DNA from 2 places in the Halorhodospira halophila SL1 genome. Region 1 is predicted to be linked to the other one. Evidence: riboswitches for the same ligand, from Rfam matches in the RefSeq annotation. Region 1 holds a riboswitch; the other holds the start of a gene.
What was found. A riboswitch is a leader RNA that binds a small molecule or an ion and turns the genes downstream of it on or off. The one in region 1 is predicted to bind cobalamin.
Positions count from the first base shown of each region.

Region 1 (7,779 bases):
GGAGCCGCTGCCGAGACGCCATGACCTGTTACCCGCCACTACGGGCCCCTGTGCGCCGCCGCCATGACGCCTGAGCCGCTGCGCGTGCTGCTCCTCGGCGGCACCGGCGAGGCGCTGACGCTCGGCCAAGCGCTGGAGCAGGAGCCCGGGATCGCCGCGGTCTACTCCGTGGCCGGGGTGACCCGCCACCCACGGCTACCTCAACTGCCGGTGCGTCGCGGCGGCTTCGGCGGCGCTGTCGGCCTGGCCGCGTACCTGCAGCAGCACGGCGTGCACTGCCTGGTCGATGCCACCCACCCCTTCGCTGCCGGCATCTCCGCCAACGCAGCGGCGGCCGCCCGGCAAACGGGGACAGCCTTGCTGGCGGTGCGCCGGCCGGCGTGGCAGCCGGGGCCGGATGAGCAGTGGCATCGGGTGGCCGACATGGCCGCCGCCGCCGAGGCGCTGGGGCCACAGTCGAGCCGGGTACTGCTGACCATCGGCAATCAGGAGGTCCCGGCCTTCTGCGCGGCACCCCACCACCGCTACTGGATCCGCTGCCTGGAGCAGCCGGCGCAGACCCCGCCCGGGGCGGAACTGCTCTTCCAGCGCGGGCCGTTCCGTTACGCCGACGAGTGCCGCCTGCTCCGCGCGCACGGCATCGACACCCTGGTCACCAAGAACGCCGGCGGGGCCGCCACCCGCAGCAAGCTGGATGCGGCTCGGGACTGCGGGGCCCGGATCGTGATGGTCGAGCGCCCGCCGGACCCGCCCGAGGCGGAGGTGGCCACCGACGTCGGGCACGCACTGGCGTGGCTCCGCAGCTACCTTCAAGGGCGCTGGTGACGCTTTGCTGCATCATGGATTCATTGAATCTAATTTGCTCGCCTGCTAACGTCCGACCCGCCAATGGGTGCCCGCCGAGGCCACTCCGCCTCGCGGGTTAAACGGGAAGACCGGTTCAGCCGCACCCAGCGGCGAGTCCGGCGCTGCCCCCGCAACGGTAGGTGGGTGGCGGCAGACCCCGAGAGCCACTGCGGATCGCACGTCCCCTGGGCGGCATCCGCGGGAAGGCAGTCTGCCGCCCGGAGGTCTTCTCACCTCCGCCCCACAAGCCCGGAGACCGGCCCATGGCCAACCGGAAGACCGCGGGAGGCGGTGCGCCGGGATCGGTCTCCAGTGCGCGCGGCATCCTGCCGGGCGTCGCCTCGGCTAGCCGAACCCCGCCCCACTGACTCCCCGCGGTACACGCAACCGCAATCGCGCACGGGCGGTGCGCAGAGGAGTCAGCATGGCTACAGGACAGCCCATCGCCAGGGCGCTGCTGAGCGGCGCCGCGGCCCTCCCCCTGATGGCAACACCGAAGGCTGGATCGGCCGAGGAACACCCCACCGTCCTCCCCGACCTGACCGTCACCGCAGCCACGCGCACGGAGCGCCAGGTGGAGCGGACACCGGCGGCCACGGAGATCCTATCCGGAGACGACATCCGGCGCAGCGGTGCTGCCATGCTCGATGAGGCGCTTCAGGCAGAGTCGAGCATCTACACCGGGGTAGACGGCAACACCTTCTCCATCCGCGGCGGCAACCGCGATGACATGCTCTATCTCATCGATGGCCGCCGCATCGCCGGCACCTCATCCCGTAGCAACGAACTCAACCGGATCCCGGTGAGCCATGTCGAGCGTATCGAGATCGTTAAGGGGCCCGGCAGCGTGGTCTACGGGGCGGACGCTGTGGCCGGTGTCATCAACGTGATCACGCGGCGGCCGGAGCCCGGCCTGGAAGGCGGCGTCTCCGCCCAGGCCGGAACGCCAACCGACGCGGAGGGCGGTGAGCAGTACCAAGGGGGCCTCTACCTGGGCGGTGGCACGCAAGATACGCGCTTTCGGCTCTTCGCCGACGCCCTCGAGCGCGAGGCGTACTCGGAGGAGACAACCACTCAACCCGACGAGGGTGGCGCTCCATCTTCCCAGACCTTCGATCGGGATCTCCGCCCATCCGCCGATGTGTACACCCTCCGCGGCGGAGTGACCCACTGGTTCACCGATCGCTTCCATATCGATCTCGAAGCCGGTTTCCTGACCGAGGAGCGGCAAGAGCGCCTCGTCCAAGGCAGCGGCCCGGGCAATATTGAAGACTTTGCAGCTGTGGAGACCGAGGAGAGCGACCGGCGCGACCTGGCGGCGACGGCGGAGTGGCTGGCCACCGAAAACCTGGAGCTGCGCTACCAGGCCTACGAGAGCCATTATAAGTTTGACCGTGTCCGGTCGCACCTTGCTCCGCAGGACTTCGCCTCGGACGCAGCAGATCGAGACTTCGGCTTCCGCGAGGCGACCTTCACCGAGCGCGTCAACGACTTCCTGGCACAATGGCAGCCGGCGCCCCGCCACACCGTGCTGACGGGCCTCGAGCACAAGCAGCAGATCTACCAGGACCTCCAGCCAGAAGACGAACCCGAGCACGACCAGTGGGTAGGCGGCGGCTTCCTGCAGCACGAGTGGCAAGCCACGGACCGCCTGGATCTGGTCTACGGCGCTCGGCATGACGAGACCTCCACGGAGGCGGACAGCACCTCGCTTCAGGCCGGAGCTGTTTACCGCCTGGCCCCCGAGGTCCGACTGCGCGCCCAGTACGCTGAAGGCTTCAAGCTGCCCGAGCTGCGCTCCTTTTACGTCGATACGGAAGATGGCCAGGGGCGCGAAGTTCGCGGCGCCTACGTCATTGACCCGGATGTTGGTAAGGACGAGACACACGAACTCGATCCCGAGAGCAGCCGCAACTACGAGTTCGGCATCGCCGGCGACCTGAATCTGCAAAGAGATATCACGGCGTTCTACGACATCGGACTCTTCTACACCGAGTACGATGATCGCATCGGGCGGGCACCGGGGAACGGTTACCAAACCTTCAAAAACGTCGACAGCGCCCGCGCCCAGGGGGCCGAGCTCAAGCTCGGCGCCGCCTTCGACCCGCAACTCGAGCTGACGCTGGCCGCCACCTACCTCGACGCCATCGACCGCGACAGCCGGGAGACCCTCACCGATACGCCTGAATGGACAGCGGTAGCCAAGGCGCTGTGGACGCCCACGGACCCGCTGGAGGTGCAATTACGCACCCGATACGTGGATGAAGTGCGCGTTGGCGACGACTGGGACAGCGCCTACACCCTCACCGGCCTGGATGTCGCGTATGCCCCTGCGGCCTGGGATGGGCTCAGGCTCCAGGGCGGTATCGAGAACCTGCTGGATGAGGGCAACGACTCCTCCCTTCGAGCCGACCCCGGGCGCTTCGCCCGTGCAGGTGTGCGGTATGATTTCTAGGCATGAGCGAGGATACCTCCCAGCCGACTGATCAACAGGCCGGCACCGCCCTGCGCCGGGGCTGGACCACCGGCGCCTGCGCCGCCGCCGCGGCGCGGGCGGCCTTCACGGGCCTGGTCAGCGGCAGCTTCCCCGACCCGGTCACCATCCGCCTGCCGCGGGACCGGAGCCCGGCCTTCGCCCTGGCCGTTCACGCTTGCGGCGACGGCTGGGCGCGGGCCGGCGTCATCAAGGACGCCGGCGACGATCCCGACGTCACCCACGGCGCGCTGGTCTCGGTGACCGCCCGCCCCGGGGCCCCGGGGCGCGGGGTGCAGCTCCGCGCCGGCCCCGGGGTCGGTACCGTGCGGCGCAGCGGCCTGCCCGTCGCGGCCGGTGAGCCGGCGATCAACCCCGGGCCGCGGGGCTATATCGAGCAGGGCATCGCTGAGGCCGCCGCGGCGCTGTCAGCCCCGACGGACGTCACACTGGAGCTCGCCATCGAGGACGGCGAGCGCCTGGCAGCGCAGACCCTCAACCCGCGCCTGGGGATCGAGGGCGGGCTCTCGGTGCTCGGCACCACCGGGTTGTTGGTGCCGTTCTCCTGCGCCGCCTGGATCGACGCGATCCAGCGCGGCATCGACGTGGCCCGCGCCGCCGGCATCGAGCACGTAGCCGGGAGCACCGGGCGCACCTCGGAGCAGGCCGTGCAGGCTTACCACCAACTCCCCGACGAGGCGTTGATCGACATGGGCGATTTCGTCGGCGGGATGCTCAAGTACCTGCGCCGCTATCCGGTGCCGCGGGTCACCATCGCCGGCGGTGTGGCCAAGATCACCAAGCTCGCCCAGGGCTTCCTGGATGTACACTCGCGCCGCGGGCAGGCCGATCTGGCGGCGTTGGCCGAGACCGCCGGACGACTCGGCGCGGACGCCACCTGCCGGGAGGTTATGGCCACCGCCAACACGGTGGCCGAGGCGTTCGATCGGGCGCAGGCGGCCGGCCTGCCCCTGGGGGACGCGGTGGCGCGGGAGGCGCAGCAGACCGCCCTGAACCTGATCGACCCGGCGTGCAGCGAGGTGGAGGTCCTCCTCTTCGACCGCCGCGGCCAGCGGGTTGGCCGCGCCGGCTGGGCCCGGGACTGAGGCCTACCAGCGGCGGACCGCCTCCTCGGCCTCGGCGTTGGCCGGTCGGGCAACGAGACCACTGCGGGTCACCGCCACCCGGTACTCGGCGCCGTCGGCCATGGGCAGATAGGCGGCACTGCCGTAGGCCGCATCCACCCACGGCAGGCGATCGCCGTGGCGCTGCCCCAGCAGCCACGGATCGATACCCCGTTGGGGAGACGCCAGGGCGTGCACCGTGCGCGGGGCCGCGCGCTCCGCCTCCAGATCGGCGTAACGACCGCTGATCCGCTCCAGCCGATAGCGGGTCTCCAGCCCCAGCAGGGCCGCGAACCCGCTCCAACGCAGAACCCGGGCATCCACCTGCCATTGATCCCCGGCCAGGGGCAGAGCGACCGTCCCCCCGTCGGGATAGGCCAACCGGGCGACGTAGCGCTGCTCATCCACCTGCTGGAAGTGGAGGGCGAGCGCCGGACGCTCCTGCTCCAGCCGCTCGTAGGCCAGCACACCCAGTGCCAGGGCGCCGGCGGTCCCCAACCCGCCGAGCAGGATCAGCCCACCGGCCAGCCCCGAGGCACCACGGAGCAGACGACCGCGCAGCAGCGCCGCCCCGCCGGCAACGGTCAGCCCGAGGGCGAGGGCCAGCAGCAGTGCCCCCAGGGCGAGCCCCGCCCAGCCGAACCCACTGATCGGAGCCGCCGCTTCCAGCCACCCGTACATGCGGTCTCCCCCGCGAACCCGCGACGCTGTAACCTATGCGGGATGATACGCTGAGTGATTGCGTATATGGTGTCCGGAGCGCTCGGCCGGGGCCGTCGCGGCCGGGCTCGCGGTATAAGCGCGCACCCTGTTCCGCGCAACAATTGGTTTGGTACAAAGTAGCCGATGAACTAATCGGGAGGTCCGGTATGGAAGCGTTTGATCCTATCCTGCTACTCGTCGTCGGTGCCGTGGTCGGCGCCGCTGTGGGTGCCTACGTCGGGCGCGCCTCGTCGCCCAACACCCAGGAGATCCGCGACGCCGAGAGCGTGGCCCGTCGCAACCGCGAGGAAGTGCGCAACGTCCGCAGTGAAGTGGACCAGCACTTCGAGCAGACCGCCCAGATCATGGGTGAGGTCACCAAGGCGTATCGTCGTCTGTACGAGCACATGGCCACCAGTTCCCAGCGCCTGGCCCCGCGCCGCACTCAGGACCTGGTGAAGTCCCTGGGCGACCAGCGCCTGCTCTCCCAGGACGTGGTCGAGCAGTCCGCGCGGCGCATGAGCGAGATGAAGGCCAAGGAGCAGCGTGAGGCCCAGGCCCGCCGCCAGATCAGCCAGGAGCGTTCCGAGCGTTCTTCCGGCCAGCAGCAGCGGTCCGCCTCGGCCAGCAGCAGCCGCAGCAGCGATTCCTCCGAGTCCGCTATCGGCTCCTCCACCCGCTCCTCCGAGTCCGCCATCGGCCGTCGTCCGACGCGCAGCCGCTCCACCACCTCCTCCTCCCGGTCCCGCAGCAGTGCCCCGGAGCGCACCCGGAGCACGGCCACCGAGGAGCGGGGCAGCGGTAGCACCGAGAAGCGGCGCCGGCGCCCCGGCATCTTCAGCTGAAGAGCCGCACGGGACGCCGGATGGTCAACTGACCGTCCAGCGCACGATGACCCCGGGGCCTCGGGCTCCGGGGTCTTTTTTATGGGCACGATTCGACTCTGACTTATTCCACTTCTTATCTCTTTCGAGATATAGCACCCCGCCGAGTATCCGCCATCCTTGCCGAAAAGGCGGACATTTTGTCGCACCCAAGGAGGTAGGAGACCGGCCATGCTCGATACGCTCAAGACCGCCTGGACCCCCGCCGTCGCCTGGGAGCAGCTGCTCGGCGGCGGACCGCTGTTCATCCTGGACGTGCGCAACCCCGACGAGTTCGAGCGCTGGCGCGTCGAGGGCCCGCACGATACCCCGACGCTCAACGCCCCCTACTTCGAGCTGCTCGACCTCGACGACGAGGACGAAGACGTGAATGCCGCCGTTCTCCGGGGCGTTCGACAGCAGCTGACCCACCAACTCCCCAATGACCGCACCATCCTGACGGTCTGCGGCGAGGGCCACACCTCGGAGCACCTGGCCGATGGCCTGCGCGAACTCGGCTACCCGGCCCTGAACCTCGAGGGCGGCATGGAGGCCTGGGGCGACTTCTACTACCACCGGGTGGTGGGTAACCACGAACGCTACACCGTCTACCAAGTAGTCCGCCCCGCCCGCGGTGATCTCAGCCACGTGGTCATCAGCGACGGAGAGGCCGCCGTCGTCGACCCGAACCGCCACGTGGAGGTCTACGAGGAGCTGGTCCACGCACGGGGCGCACGCATCACTCAGGTTCTGGATACCCACGCCCACGCCGACCACATCAGCGGCGGCCCGGAGCTGGCCCGACGCCACCGCGTGCCGTACTACCTGCACCCCTACGACGCCATCCACCCCATGGACATGCTGCCGGCACGCATCGACTTCGCGCCGCTCTACGCTGAACAGCACGTACCCGTCGGCGGGATCACCCTGCGCGCCCTGCACGTCCCCGGCCACACCCTGGGCATGGTCGCCTTCCTGGTGGACGGCCAGTACCTGATCGCCGGGGACAGCATCTTCCTGGAGTCCATCGCCCGGCCCGACCTCGGCGGTGCCGCCGAGGCGTGGACACCGCTCTTCCACGAGTCCCTCCAGCGCCTGCTGGCCCTGACCGAGGACACGGTGGTCCTGCCCGGTCACGCCACCGACGCCGGCATCGCCGACGAACGCGGGCGCTTCAGCGCCGAGCTCGGCGCCCTGCACCGCAGCAACCCCGGTCTCCGCCAGGTCGATGCCGGCCTGGAGTCGTTCCGCAGCTACATCCTCGGCAGCCTGCCCCACTTCCCCGAGGCGTATATCGAGATCAAACGGGTGAACATCGGCCTCGCCCACCCCGACGAGACCGAAGCCCGGCGCCTGGAGGTGGGGAAGAACGTCTGTGCCCTGAGCGAGGCCGCGGCCGCCTGAGGGCGGCCCGGCCAACGGTACCCCGTTGGGGATATTTGCATGACATATGCGCGCGTCATGATGGACGGCGCATCTGCAAAGACCAGCAGGGGACCCCGCGATGGATCACTACCCGATCTTCCTCAACCTCCACGGCCGGCACTGCGTGGTGATCGGCGGCAACGAGACCGCCGCGCGCAAGGGCGAAGACCTGCTCGACAGTGGCGCGATCATCACCCTGATCGCCCCGGATCTCGGCGGAGACTGTGAGGATTTGCTGCAGCGCTACCCCGACCGGGCCCACCACCGCGCCGAGGACTACAAGCCCGGCATGGAGCAGGGGGCCGCGCTGGTGCTCAGTGCCAGCGGCCACGACGCCACCGACCGG
Region 1 is NC_008789.1:2,122,947-2,130,725, forward strand. Features, by position in the region: gene HHAL_RS09740 (cobalt-precorrin-6A reductase) at 64-825, shown strand; cobalamin riboswitch at 874-1,125, shown strand; gene HHAL_RS09745 (TonB-dependent receptor plug domain-containing protein) at 1,271-3,301, shown strand; gene HHAL_RS09750 (cobalt-precorrin-5B (C(1))-methyltransferase) at 3,304-4,425, shown strand; gene HHAL_RS09755 (hypothetical protein) at 4,429-5,124, opposite strand; gene HHAL_RS09760 (ZapG family protein) at 5,313-5,990, shown strand; gene HHAL_RS09765 (MBL fold metallo-hydrolase) at 6,201-7,412, shown strand; gene cysG (siroheme synthase CysG) at 7,513-7,779, shown strand, end outside.

Region 2 (7,779 bases), 670 kb from region 1:
TGGTCAGGGCGTCGAAGACGTCGGCTACGGCGACGATGCGCCCCTCCAGAGGGATCTGGTCGCCGCGCGCACCGGTCGGGTAACCGCTGCCGTCCAGGCGCTCGTGGTGGTAGGCGACGATATTACGCATGATGGCCGCGCGTCGGTCCTCGCTGAGGCCCAGCTCCTCGGTCATGGCCAGCACCATGGCCACGCCGCGGCTGACGTGTTCGCGCATCTGCGCGAACTCCTCCTCGGCGAGTCGCCCCGGCTTAAGGAGGATGCCGTCCGGGACGGCGATCTTGCCCACGTCGTGGACCGGCGCGAACTGGTAGACCATCTCGATGTATTCGTCGCTGAGGGGGTGGGTCTGGGCCAGTTCCAGGGCGATGAGGCGGCTGTACTCCGCCATTCGTGACAGGTGTCCCCCGGTCTCGTCGTCCCGCGCGCGCCCGAAAGCCATGGCCGTGCGTGCCGCACCCCGGAGGGTCTGCGTAGTGCGGATGGAGGTGATTGCCAGCAGGCGACCCAGGTCGATGTACGGCGCTAGCTGCTTGACGATCGGGCCCTGGAAATAGCCGGGCTGGCGGGAGTTGAGGAACAGGAAGCCGACGAAGGTCTGCTCGTGGTGCAGCGGCAGGATCATCCCGGAACGTAGACCGCTCTCGCGGATGCTGGCGGTATGGCGGCGGGGGCTGGGGTGGTCCTGGTAATCGTCGATGATCCGTACGCCCGGTGCCTCGGCGAGGGCACGCAGGGTGGGGGTATCGGCCAGGTTGGTCTCGTAACGATCCAACGGGCTGGGTGCATCGCCGCCGGCGCCGTAGGTCTTGAGCCGATCGGCGTCCGGCTCGTAAATGGCCACGGCGATGCGGTGGACCGCACCGTGGGGCAGCGCCTGGTTGATATGGGCGCGCAGTCGTTCGAAGCGTTCGCTGAGCCGTAGGTGCGGCTCCTGGTCGCTGAGCGGCAGGACATCGAGTGCCCCGGTTTCGGTGGCATCGCCACAGAAGGACGGAAGGTGTGCCTCTTTGCCCATGACATCTCCGGCGGGGGGTCGGGAGGGGTCGCGGGCGTCCATACCCTTAACGCGCACTTGGGAATCCTGCCACAAGGGGGCGGTCCGTGGCTATTGACCTCGTCGCCCCGCCGCGTTGACAGGCGGCAGCGCCCGCCCGTAGAGTCCAGCCTCCCCAGGTGACCCGGCAGTTGGATCCATGCCGGGGCCGTCCGTTCGGTGTAAGGCCCGTGCGGCGCCACCGCGGACGGTCGGGAAGTCGGTGCGCACTGTGCCCTGCGCGGGCGCAGGCAAGTCCGGCGCTGTCCCCGCAACGGTAGGCGAGTGCGGGCGCTGCATCGCCACTGCATCCACGGTGTCCCCGGCACCCGGTGCGGGAAGGCGCGGCGCTTGGGGCTGGGGCCCCGCTCGCAAGCCCGGAGACCGGCCTGGGGGCCGCAGCCACACGGCGGGGAACCGTGCGTGGCGGTGACGGTCGTTGCATCCGCGCCCCGGCGCGCCCGTTTCCGACCCGCCCCCCCGCATGGCGTACCCGGATCCAGTGACTGGAGGAGCCATGCAGCGTCATCCGTGCATCGCGCTCGTCGCGGGGATCGGTTTGATCCTCGGCGGGTGCGGAGATACCCCCAACGACGAAAGCCGCGATGGGCCCGCGCAGGATACCCATGAGGTCGAGGATATGCTCGGCCGCAGCGTGGAAGTTCCGGAGGCGGCGGAGCGGATCGCCACGGTCAATGTCGATGCCTTCCGCATGGCGCTGCACCTGGGTGTCGAGGATCGCCTGGTCGGAATCCCCAGCGACATGTTCGGCTCGCGCTTTTCCGAGGCCAAGCCGATCGAAGTCCGCGCCTTCGGTCGCCTGGACGAGGTGGCCATGGTCGGCGGCGGCCAGCCCGGGTCGGAGTTCAGCGCCGAGCGGGTGCTCGCCACCGATCCGGATCTGTTCATCTACTGGGCCTTCAGCCGCGGCGACGACGACGAGGCGATGGCCGAGCAGGCCGAGCGCTACCAGCAGCAGCTCGGCGTCCCCGTGGTCGCGGTGAATACCCTGGGCCGCGAGCGGGCCTCCGAGGAGGCCATTGAGGCGCAGATCGAGCAGGCCTATCGGCTGCTCGGCACCGTGACCGGTCGCGAAGAGCGGGCGGAAGAACTGCTCGATTTCTACGATGCGACGGTCTCCGAGGTGCAGGAGCAGGTCGCCGACGAGGAACCGCCACGGATCTACCTGGCCCACCGGCGCAACCTCTACAACCACGTCTCCTTCTACTTTCCCGTCGAGCAGCTGGGTGCCGAGCTGGTGACCGCTGGTCGGCCCGGTGGTGACGGCGAGGTCAGCGCCGAGGAGCTGGTGAGCTGGGATCCGGCGCACATCTTCCTCCACACCCCGTCCCGGGCCAGCCGCGTCGCCCGTGACGAGGTCCTGGATGATGAACGGCTCTCCGGGGTAAAGGCCGTCGAGGCGGAACGCATCCACCGCTTCAAGGGCACCTACATGGGGTGGGATCTGGCCACCGGGCTGATCGACCTGGTGCACATGGCCCGGGTGCTCTACCCGGAGGCTATGGCCGACGTCGATCTCCGGGATCGCGGTGAGGAGATCCTGGAGGTCTTCTACGGCGACCCCGGGCTGTACGATCGGCTCCAGGAGCTCAGCAGCCTGGACGATGACTGAGTTGACCGCCGATAGCGCCTCCCGGCCAGCGCCTCCCGGCGGGCTGCTCGATGATTACGCGCGGGCGATCTGGTGGAAGACCCTGATCCTTTTGGGCCTGGCTGCGGCCCTGGTGGCGACGTTCGTTCTTGGCCTGGGACTCGGCCCCATGGGGATCCCGCTGAGCGAGGTGGTGCAGGCGGTGCTGGGTCGGCCGCTGGGGGCGTCGTGGGTCAGCGCGCAGACCGAGAACGTGGTCTGGAACATCCGCCTGCCGCGCCTGGCCACCGCCGTCGTGGCCGGCATGGGGCTGGCGCTCGGTGGGGTGATCCTGCAGAGCCTGCTGCGCAATCCGATGGCCTCACCGTTCACCCTGGGGATCGCCTCCGGCGCCTCGCTGGGGGCGGCGCTGGCGATCATCTTCGGGTTCTCGGCCTTCGGCGTCTACGGCATCGTCGGCAATGCCTTCCTCTTTGCGATGGCGGTGTCGCTGCTCATCCTGCTCATCGGGCAGTGGAAGGGGGCGACGCCGATGAGCCTGATCCTCGCGGGGATCGCCCTGATGTACTTCTTCGGGGCCACCACGACGCTGCTGATCTACTTCGCCGACGCCGATGCCACCCGGGAGGTCATGTTCTGGAGCGTGGGCAGCCTCAGCCGTGCCGACTGGGAGAGCTTCGTGTTCATCACGGTGGCGTTGACGGTCACGCTGCCGGTCTTCCTGTGGAAGAGTGGCGACCTGAACCGACTACTGCTCGGTGATGAAACCGCCACTAGCCTGGGGATTGCCGTCGGGCGCCTGCGCATCGGACTGATGTTCCTGGTGGCGCTTCTCGTGGCGGTGACCGTCGCCTTCACCGGTGGGATCGGCTTCCTGGGGCTGGTGGCGCCCCATCTGGCCCGGCTCCTGATCGGTTCGGATCACCGTTTCCTGATCCCGGCTGCAGCGCTGATCGGCGCACTGCTGCTGGCCCTGGCCGACTTGGTGTCGTTGCACGCCTTCGCTTCGGTGGTGCTGCCGGTGGGTGTGGTGACGGCCTTCATCGGCTCGCCGCTGTTCATCTACCTGATCCTGCGTCGCCGCGAAGGAGGGTCGGGACCGTGACCCGTCCGGCCATCGAACTACGAGGTGTTCGCTACGCCTATCGGCGCAGCGAGGTCTTGCAGGGCGTGGATACCCGCGTAGCCGCCGGCGAGGTGGTGGCCCTGATCGGGCCCAACGGCTCCGGCAAGAGCACCCTGCTCAAGTGCATCACCGGCATCCTGCGGCCGCGCCACGGGCACATCACCATCGCCGGTGAGCCCGTGAAGGGGCAGCGCCAGGCCCGCATCGCCCGCTCGCTCTCCTACGTCGCGCAGACCACCGATGCCGTCTACCCGCTGACCGTACTTGAGAGCGTGTTGCTTGGCCTGCGCCGGGCGAGTTGGCGTCACGACCCGGCCGATCTTGCCCGTGCCGAGGCGGTGCTCCAGCGTCTGGGCATGGCCGACCTGGCCCAGTCACCGCTGACCGAGATCAGCGGCGGGCAGCGGCAGAAGGCGGCCATCGCCCGGGCTCTGGTTCGCCAGACCCCCTTCCTGCTCCTCGATGAGCCGACCAACCACCTGGACATGAAGCACAAGCGCGACGCCATCGAGATCCTCACCGAGTGTGCGCGGGAGCAGGGGCAGGGGGTGCTGGTGGTGCTCCACGATATCAACATCGCCGTACAGCTGGCCGACCGCATCGTGCTCCTGCGCGACGGCCGGGTGATGGCCGACGGCCCGCCGCAGGCCGTCATCGACACGCCGACTCTGCGTGCCGCCTACGACGTGGACGTTCACGTCGTCGAGCATCAGCGGGCACCGTTTGTGGCCGGTTACCAGTTGCAAGAGAGGGGACGCGGATGAAGGGGGAGGTCTGGTTTGTGGGGGCCGGTCCCGGGGCGGCCGATCTAATCACGGTTCGCGGGCGGGATCGGGTGGCTGCGGCGGACGCCGTGCTCTACGCCGGTTCGCTGGTGCCGGCCGAGGTGCTCGACTGGGCGCCGGCGCACTGCGAGGTCGCCGACTCCAAAGGGATGACCTTGGAACAGATCCAGGACTGGCTGCTCGAGCGCGCCCGCGCCGGGGGCTGTGTGGTCCGCCTTCAACCCGGTGATCCGGGGCTATACGGGGCCTTCGTGGAGATCGTGCGCCCGCTGGACGCCGCGGGGATCCCAGTCCATCTGGTTCCCGGGGTCACGTCGGCCATGGCCGCGGCGGCGGCGGCCGGCGAGAGCCTGACCCTGCCGGAGGGCACGCAGACGGTGATCTTCACCCGGGTGGAGGGGCGCACCCCGATGCCGGCGGGGGAACAGCTTGCCGATCTGGCGCGGCACGGCAGCACCCTGTGTGTCTACCTGTCGATCACCCTCCTGGAACGCCTGGCCGATGCCCTGCGCGGTGGCGGCTGGGACGACGACGCCCCGGTGGTGGTGGTCCACCGCGCCTCCTGGCCCGGGGTCGAACAGGTCCTGCGTACCTGCATCCGCGACCTGGCCGCGGACTGCCGCGCGGCGGGGCTCAACAGCCAGACCATGATCCTGGTCGGTCCGACGCTCGGGGCGCGGGAGGCGGCACCGGCGGCGCGCTCACGGCTTTACGACCCCGGTTTCGGCCACCGTTTCCGCCGCCGCGAAAATTGAGGAACGACATGCATGACTGACTGTATCCTGTTGATTGGGCATGGCTCGCGCCAGGAGGACGGCAACGAGGAGATCCGCCGGTTCGCCGACCTGCTGGCCGAGCACTACCCGGATTGGCTGCTGGAGACCTGTTTCATCGAGTTCGCGGATCCGCTGCTTGGCGAGGGGCTGGATCGGGCCGCGGCGCGGGCGGATCGGGTCATCGCGGTCCCACTGATCCTTAACGCCGCCGGGCACGTGAAGCTCGAGGTGCCCGAGCAGATCGAGGCTGCCCGTGCCCGGCACCCGGGGGTCGATTTCCGTCTGGCGCGCCATCTGGGCGTGAGTGAAACGACGCTGGGCCTGGTCGAGCGCCGCCTGCGTGACGCCATGCAGGCCCTGAGTGTGCCCGATCCGCGGACCACCGGGGTGATCCTGCTGGGTCGCGGATCCTCGGATCGTACGGCCAACGGGGAGTTGGCGCGGCTGGGCCGCTGGCTCTACGAGGGCGGCGAGCACGAACTGGTCGATATCGCCTTCACCGGCGTCACCCACCCCCGCCTGGAGGCCGTGGTGCGGCGTCACTCCCTGTTGGGCATGACGCAGCAGGTGGTCCTGCCGTATTACCTGTTCACCGGGCGGCTGATCGAGCGTATTGAGCAGCAGGTGGCGCGTCTGCGGGTTCAGTACCCGCAGACGGCGTTCGCCCTGGCGGATTACCTCGGTTTTGAACCGGAGGTCTTCGCACTGATCGCCCAGCGGGTGGAGGAGGCGCGTGCGGGACAGGCGATGCTCGAGTGCGACGGCTGCCCGCACCGCGCGGCGGCCGCGCACCACCACCATCACCACCACCACTGAAGAGGTGCGAGGATGTCTCGCGAGCCGTCCGTGACCGAGCAGCAGACCGCCTCCGGGCGCCAGATCGAGGCGTGCTCCTTCGCCCGCGTCGACGCCGAGGCCGGGGATCGCAGTGCCTACGACGCGGCGCAGTGGGCGGTGGTCCGGCGCATGATCCACGCCACGGCGGATTTCGACTTCAATGGCGTGACCCGCTTCCATCCCCGTGCTGTGACCGCGGGGATGGAGGCCATCCGCGCCGGGGCGCCGGTCTTCGTCGACGTGGAGATGATCCGTGTCGGTCTGTCCGCCGCGCGGCTGGGGCACTTCGGGATCGAGGCGCACTGCCTGATGGCGGACCCGCGGGCGGCGGAGCGGGCCCAGCAGGCGGGGACCACCCGAGCTGAGCAGGCGGTTGCCCTGGCCGCCGAGCAGGGGTGGCTCGATGGCGCCATCGTAGCCGTGGGTAATGCCCCGACGGCGCTGCGAGCAGTCCTTGAGCGGATCCACGGTGGCGTGGTGGCGCCGCGATTGCTGATCGCCATGCCGGTCGGGTTTGTCGCTGCCGCAGAGTCCAGCGAGGAGGCCATGGCGCAGCAGCAGGTGCCGTGGATCGCCACCGCCGGGCGCAAGGGCGGGACGCCGCCGGTGGTGGCCTGTCTGCACGCCCTGCTCGCCCTGGCCGAGGAGGGAGACGGGTGACCCCGGTCTGCACCATCGTCGGTGTGCTCGATGACGGTCCCGACGGGCTGGCACCGGTGGCCCGTGAGGCCATTGCCGGCGCCGATCTGCTCATCGGCGGACGCCGGGTCCTCGAGGGCTTTGCCCCCCTGGCCCCCGGAGCACAACGCCGGGACCTGACCGGCGCCGTGGCGGAGGTGCCGGCCTGGATCGAGACCGCGGCCGCCGAGGGGCAGCGCGTGGTGGTCCTCGCCAGTGGCGATCCGCTCTGCCACGGCATCGGTGAGCGGATCACCAGCCACCTCGGGGCCGAGCGCTGCCGGGTCCTGCCGGCACCGTCCCTGGTGCAGTTGGCGTGCGCCCGGCTCGGTTGGCCCGTGGCGCAGACCGCCATCGCCTCGGTCCACGGCCCAGTGGCTGGCGACTGGTCGGCGCAGACGGCGGCGCCGGAGCATCCGCTCAGCGGCGTGCTGCGCGCGCTGGCCGATCACGACCGGGTGGCGGTCTACACCACCGGCGAGAACGGTGCCGACTGGTTGGCCCGGCAGCTGCAGGCAGTGGGGTATCGCGACACCGAGCTGGAGGTGGCAGCGGTCGCCCGCATTGGCCGGGAGGACGAGGCGCTCTACCCGCCGGCCCCCCTTGGCACCGCCGCGGCGCGCCACTATCCGCAGCCCCATGTCGCCCTGGTGCGGCGACGGGCGACGCTGGACTGGCCGTTCGCGGGCGTTGACGAGGCGTTCGCCCAGCGTCGGCCCCAGCGCGGTCTGATCACCAAGCGGGAAGTGCGCGCGGTTACGCTCGCCGGCCTGGCGCTGACCCCGGACAGCCGGGTCTGGGATATCGGCACCGGCTCCGGTGCGGTGGCTCTCGAGGCCGCGCGGCTCTGCCCCCGGGGGCATGTCTGGGCGATGGAGCGTCGTGCCGAGGATCTGGCCATCGCCGAGGAGAACCGGCGCCGTCGCAGG
Region 2 is NC_008789.1:1,457,738-1,465,516, reverse strand. Features, by position in the region: gene HHAL_RS06860 (HD-GYP domain-containing protein) at 1-1,018, opposite strand, end outside; cobalamin riboswitch at 1,250-1,423, shown strand; gene HHAL_RS06855 (ABC transporter substrate-binding protein) at 1,554-2,669, shown strand; gene HHAL_RS06850 (FecCD family ABC transporter permease) at 2,662-3,753, shown strand; gene HHAL_RS06845 (ABC transporter ATP-binding protein) at 3,750-4,538, shown strand; gene cobM (precorrin-4 C(11)-methyltransferase) at 4,535-5,314, shown strand; gene HHAL_RS06835 (sirohydrochlorin chelatase) at 5,327-6,151, shown strand; gene HHAL_RS06830 (precorrin-8X methylmutase) at 6,164-6,832, shown strand; gene HHAL_RS06825 (bifunctional cobalt-precorrin-7 (C(5))-methyltransferase/cobalt-precorrin-6B (C(15))-methyltransferase) at 6,829-7,779, shown strand, end outside.
Region 2: it holds a riboswitch for cobalamin, as region 1 does, so the genes downstream of both, HHAL_RS06855 (ABC transporter substrate-binding protein) here and HHAL_RS09745 (TonB-dependent receptor plug domain-containing protein) in region 1, are expected to answer to the same signal.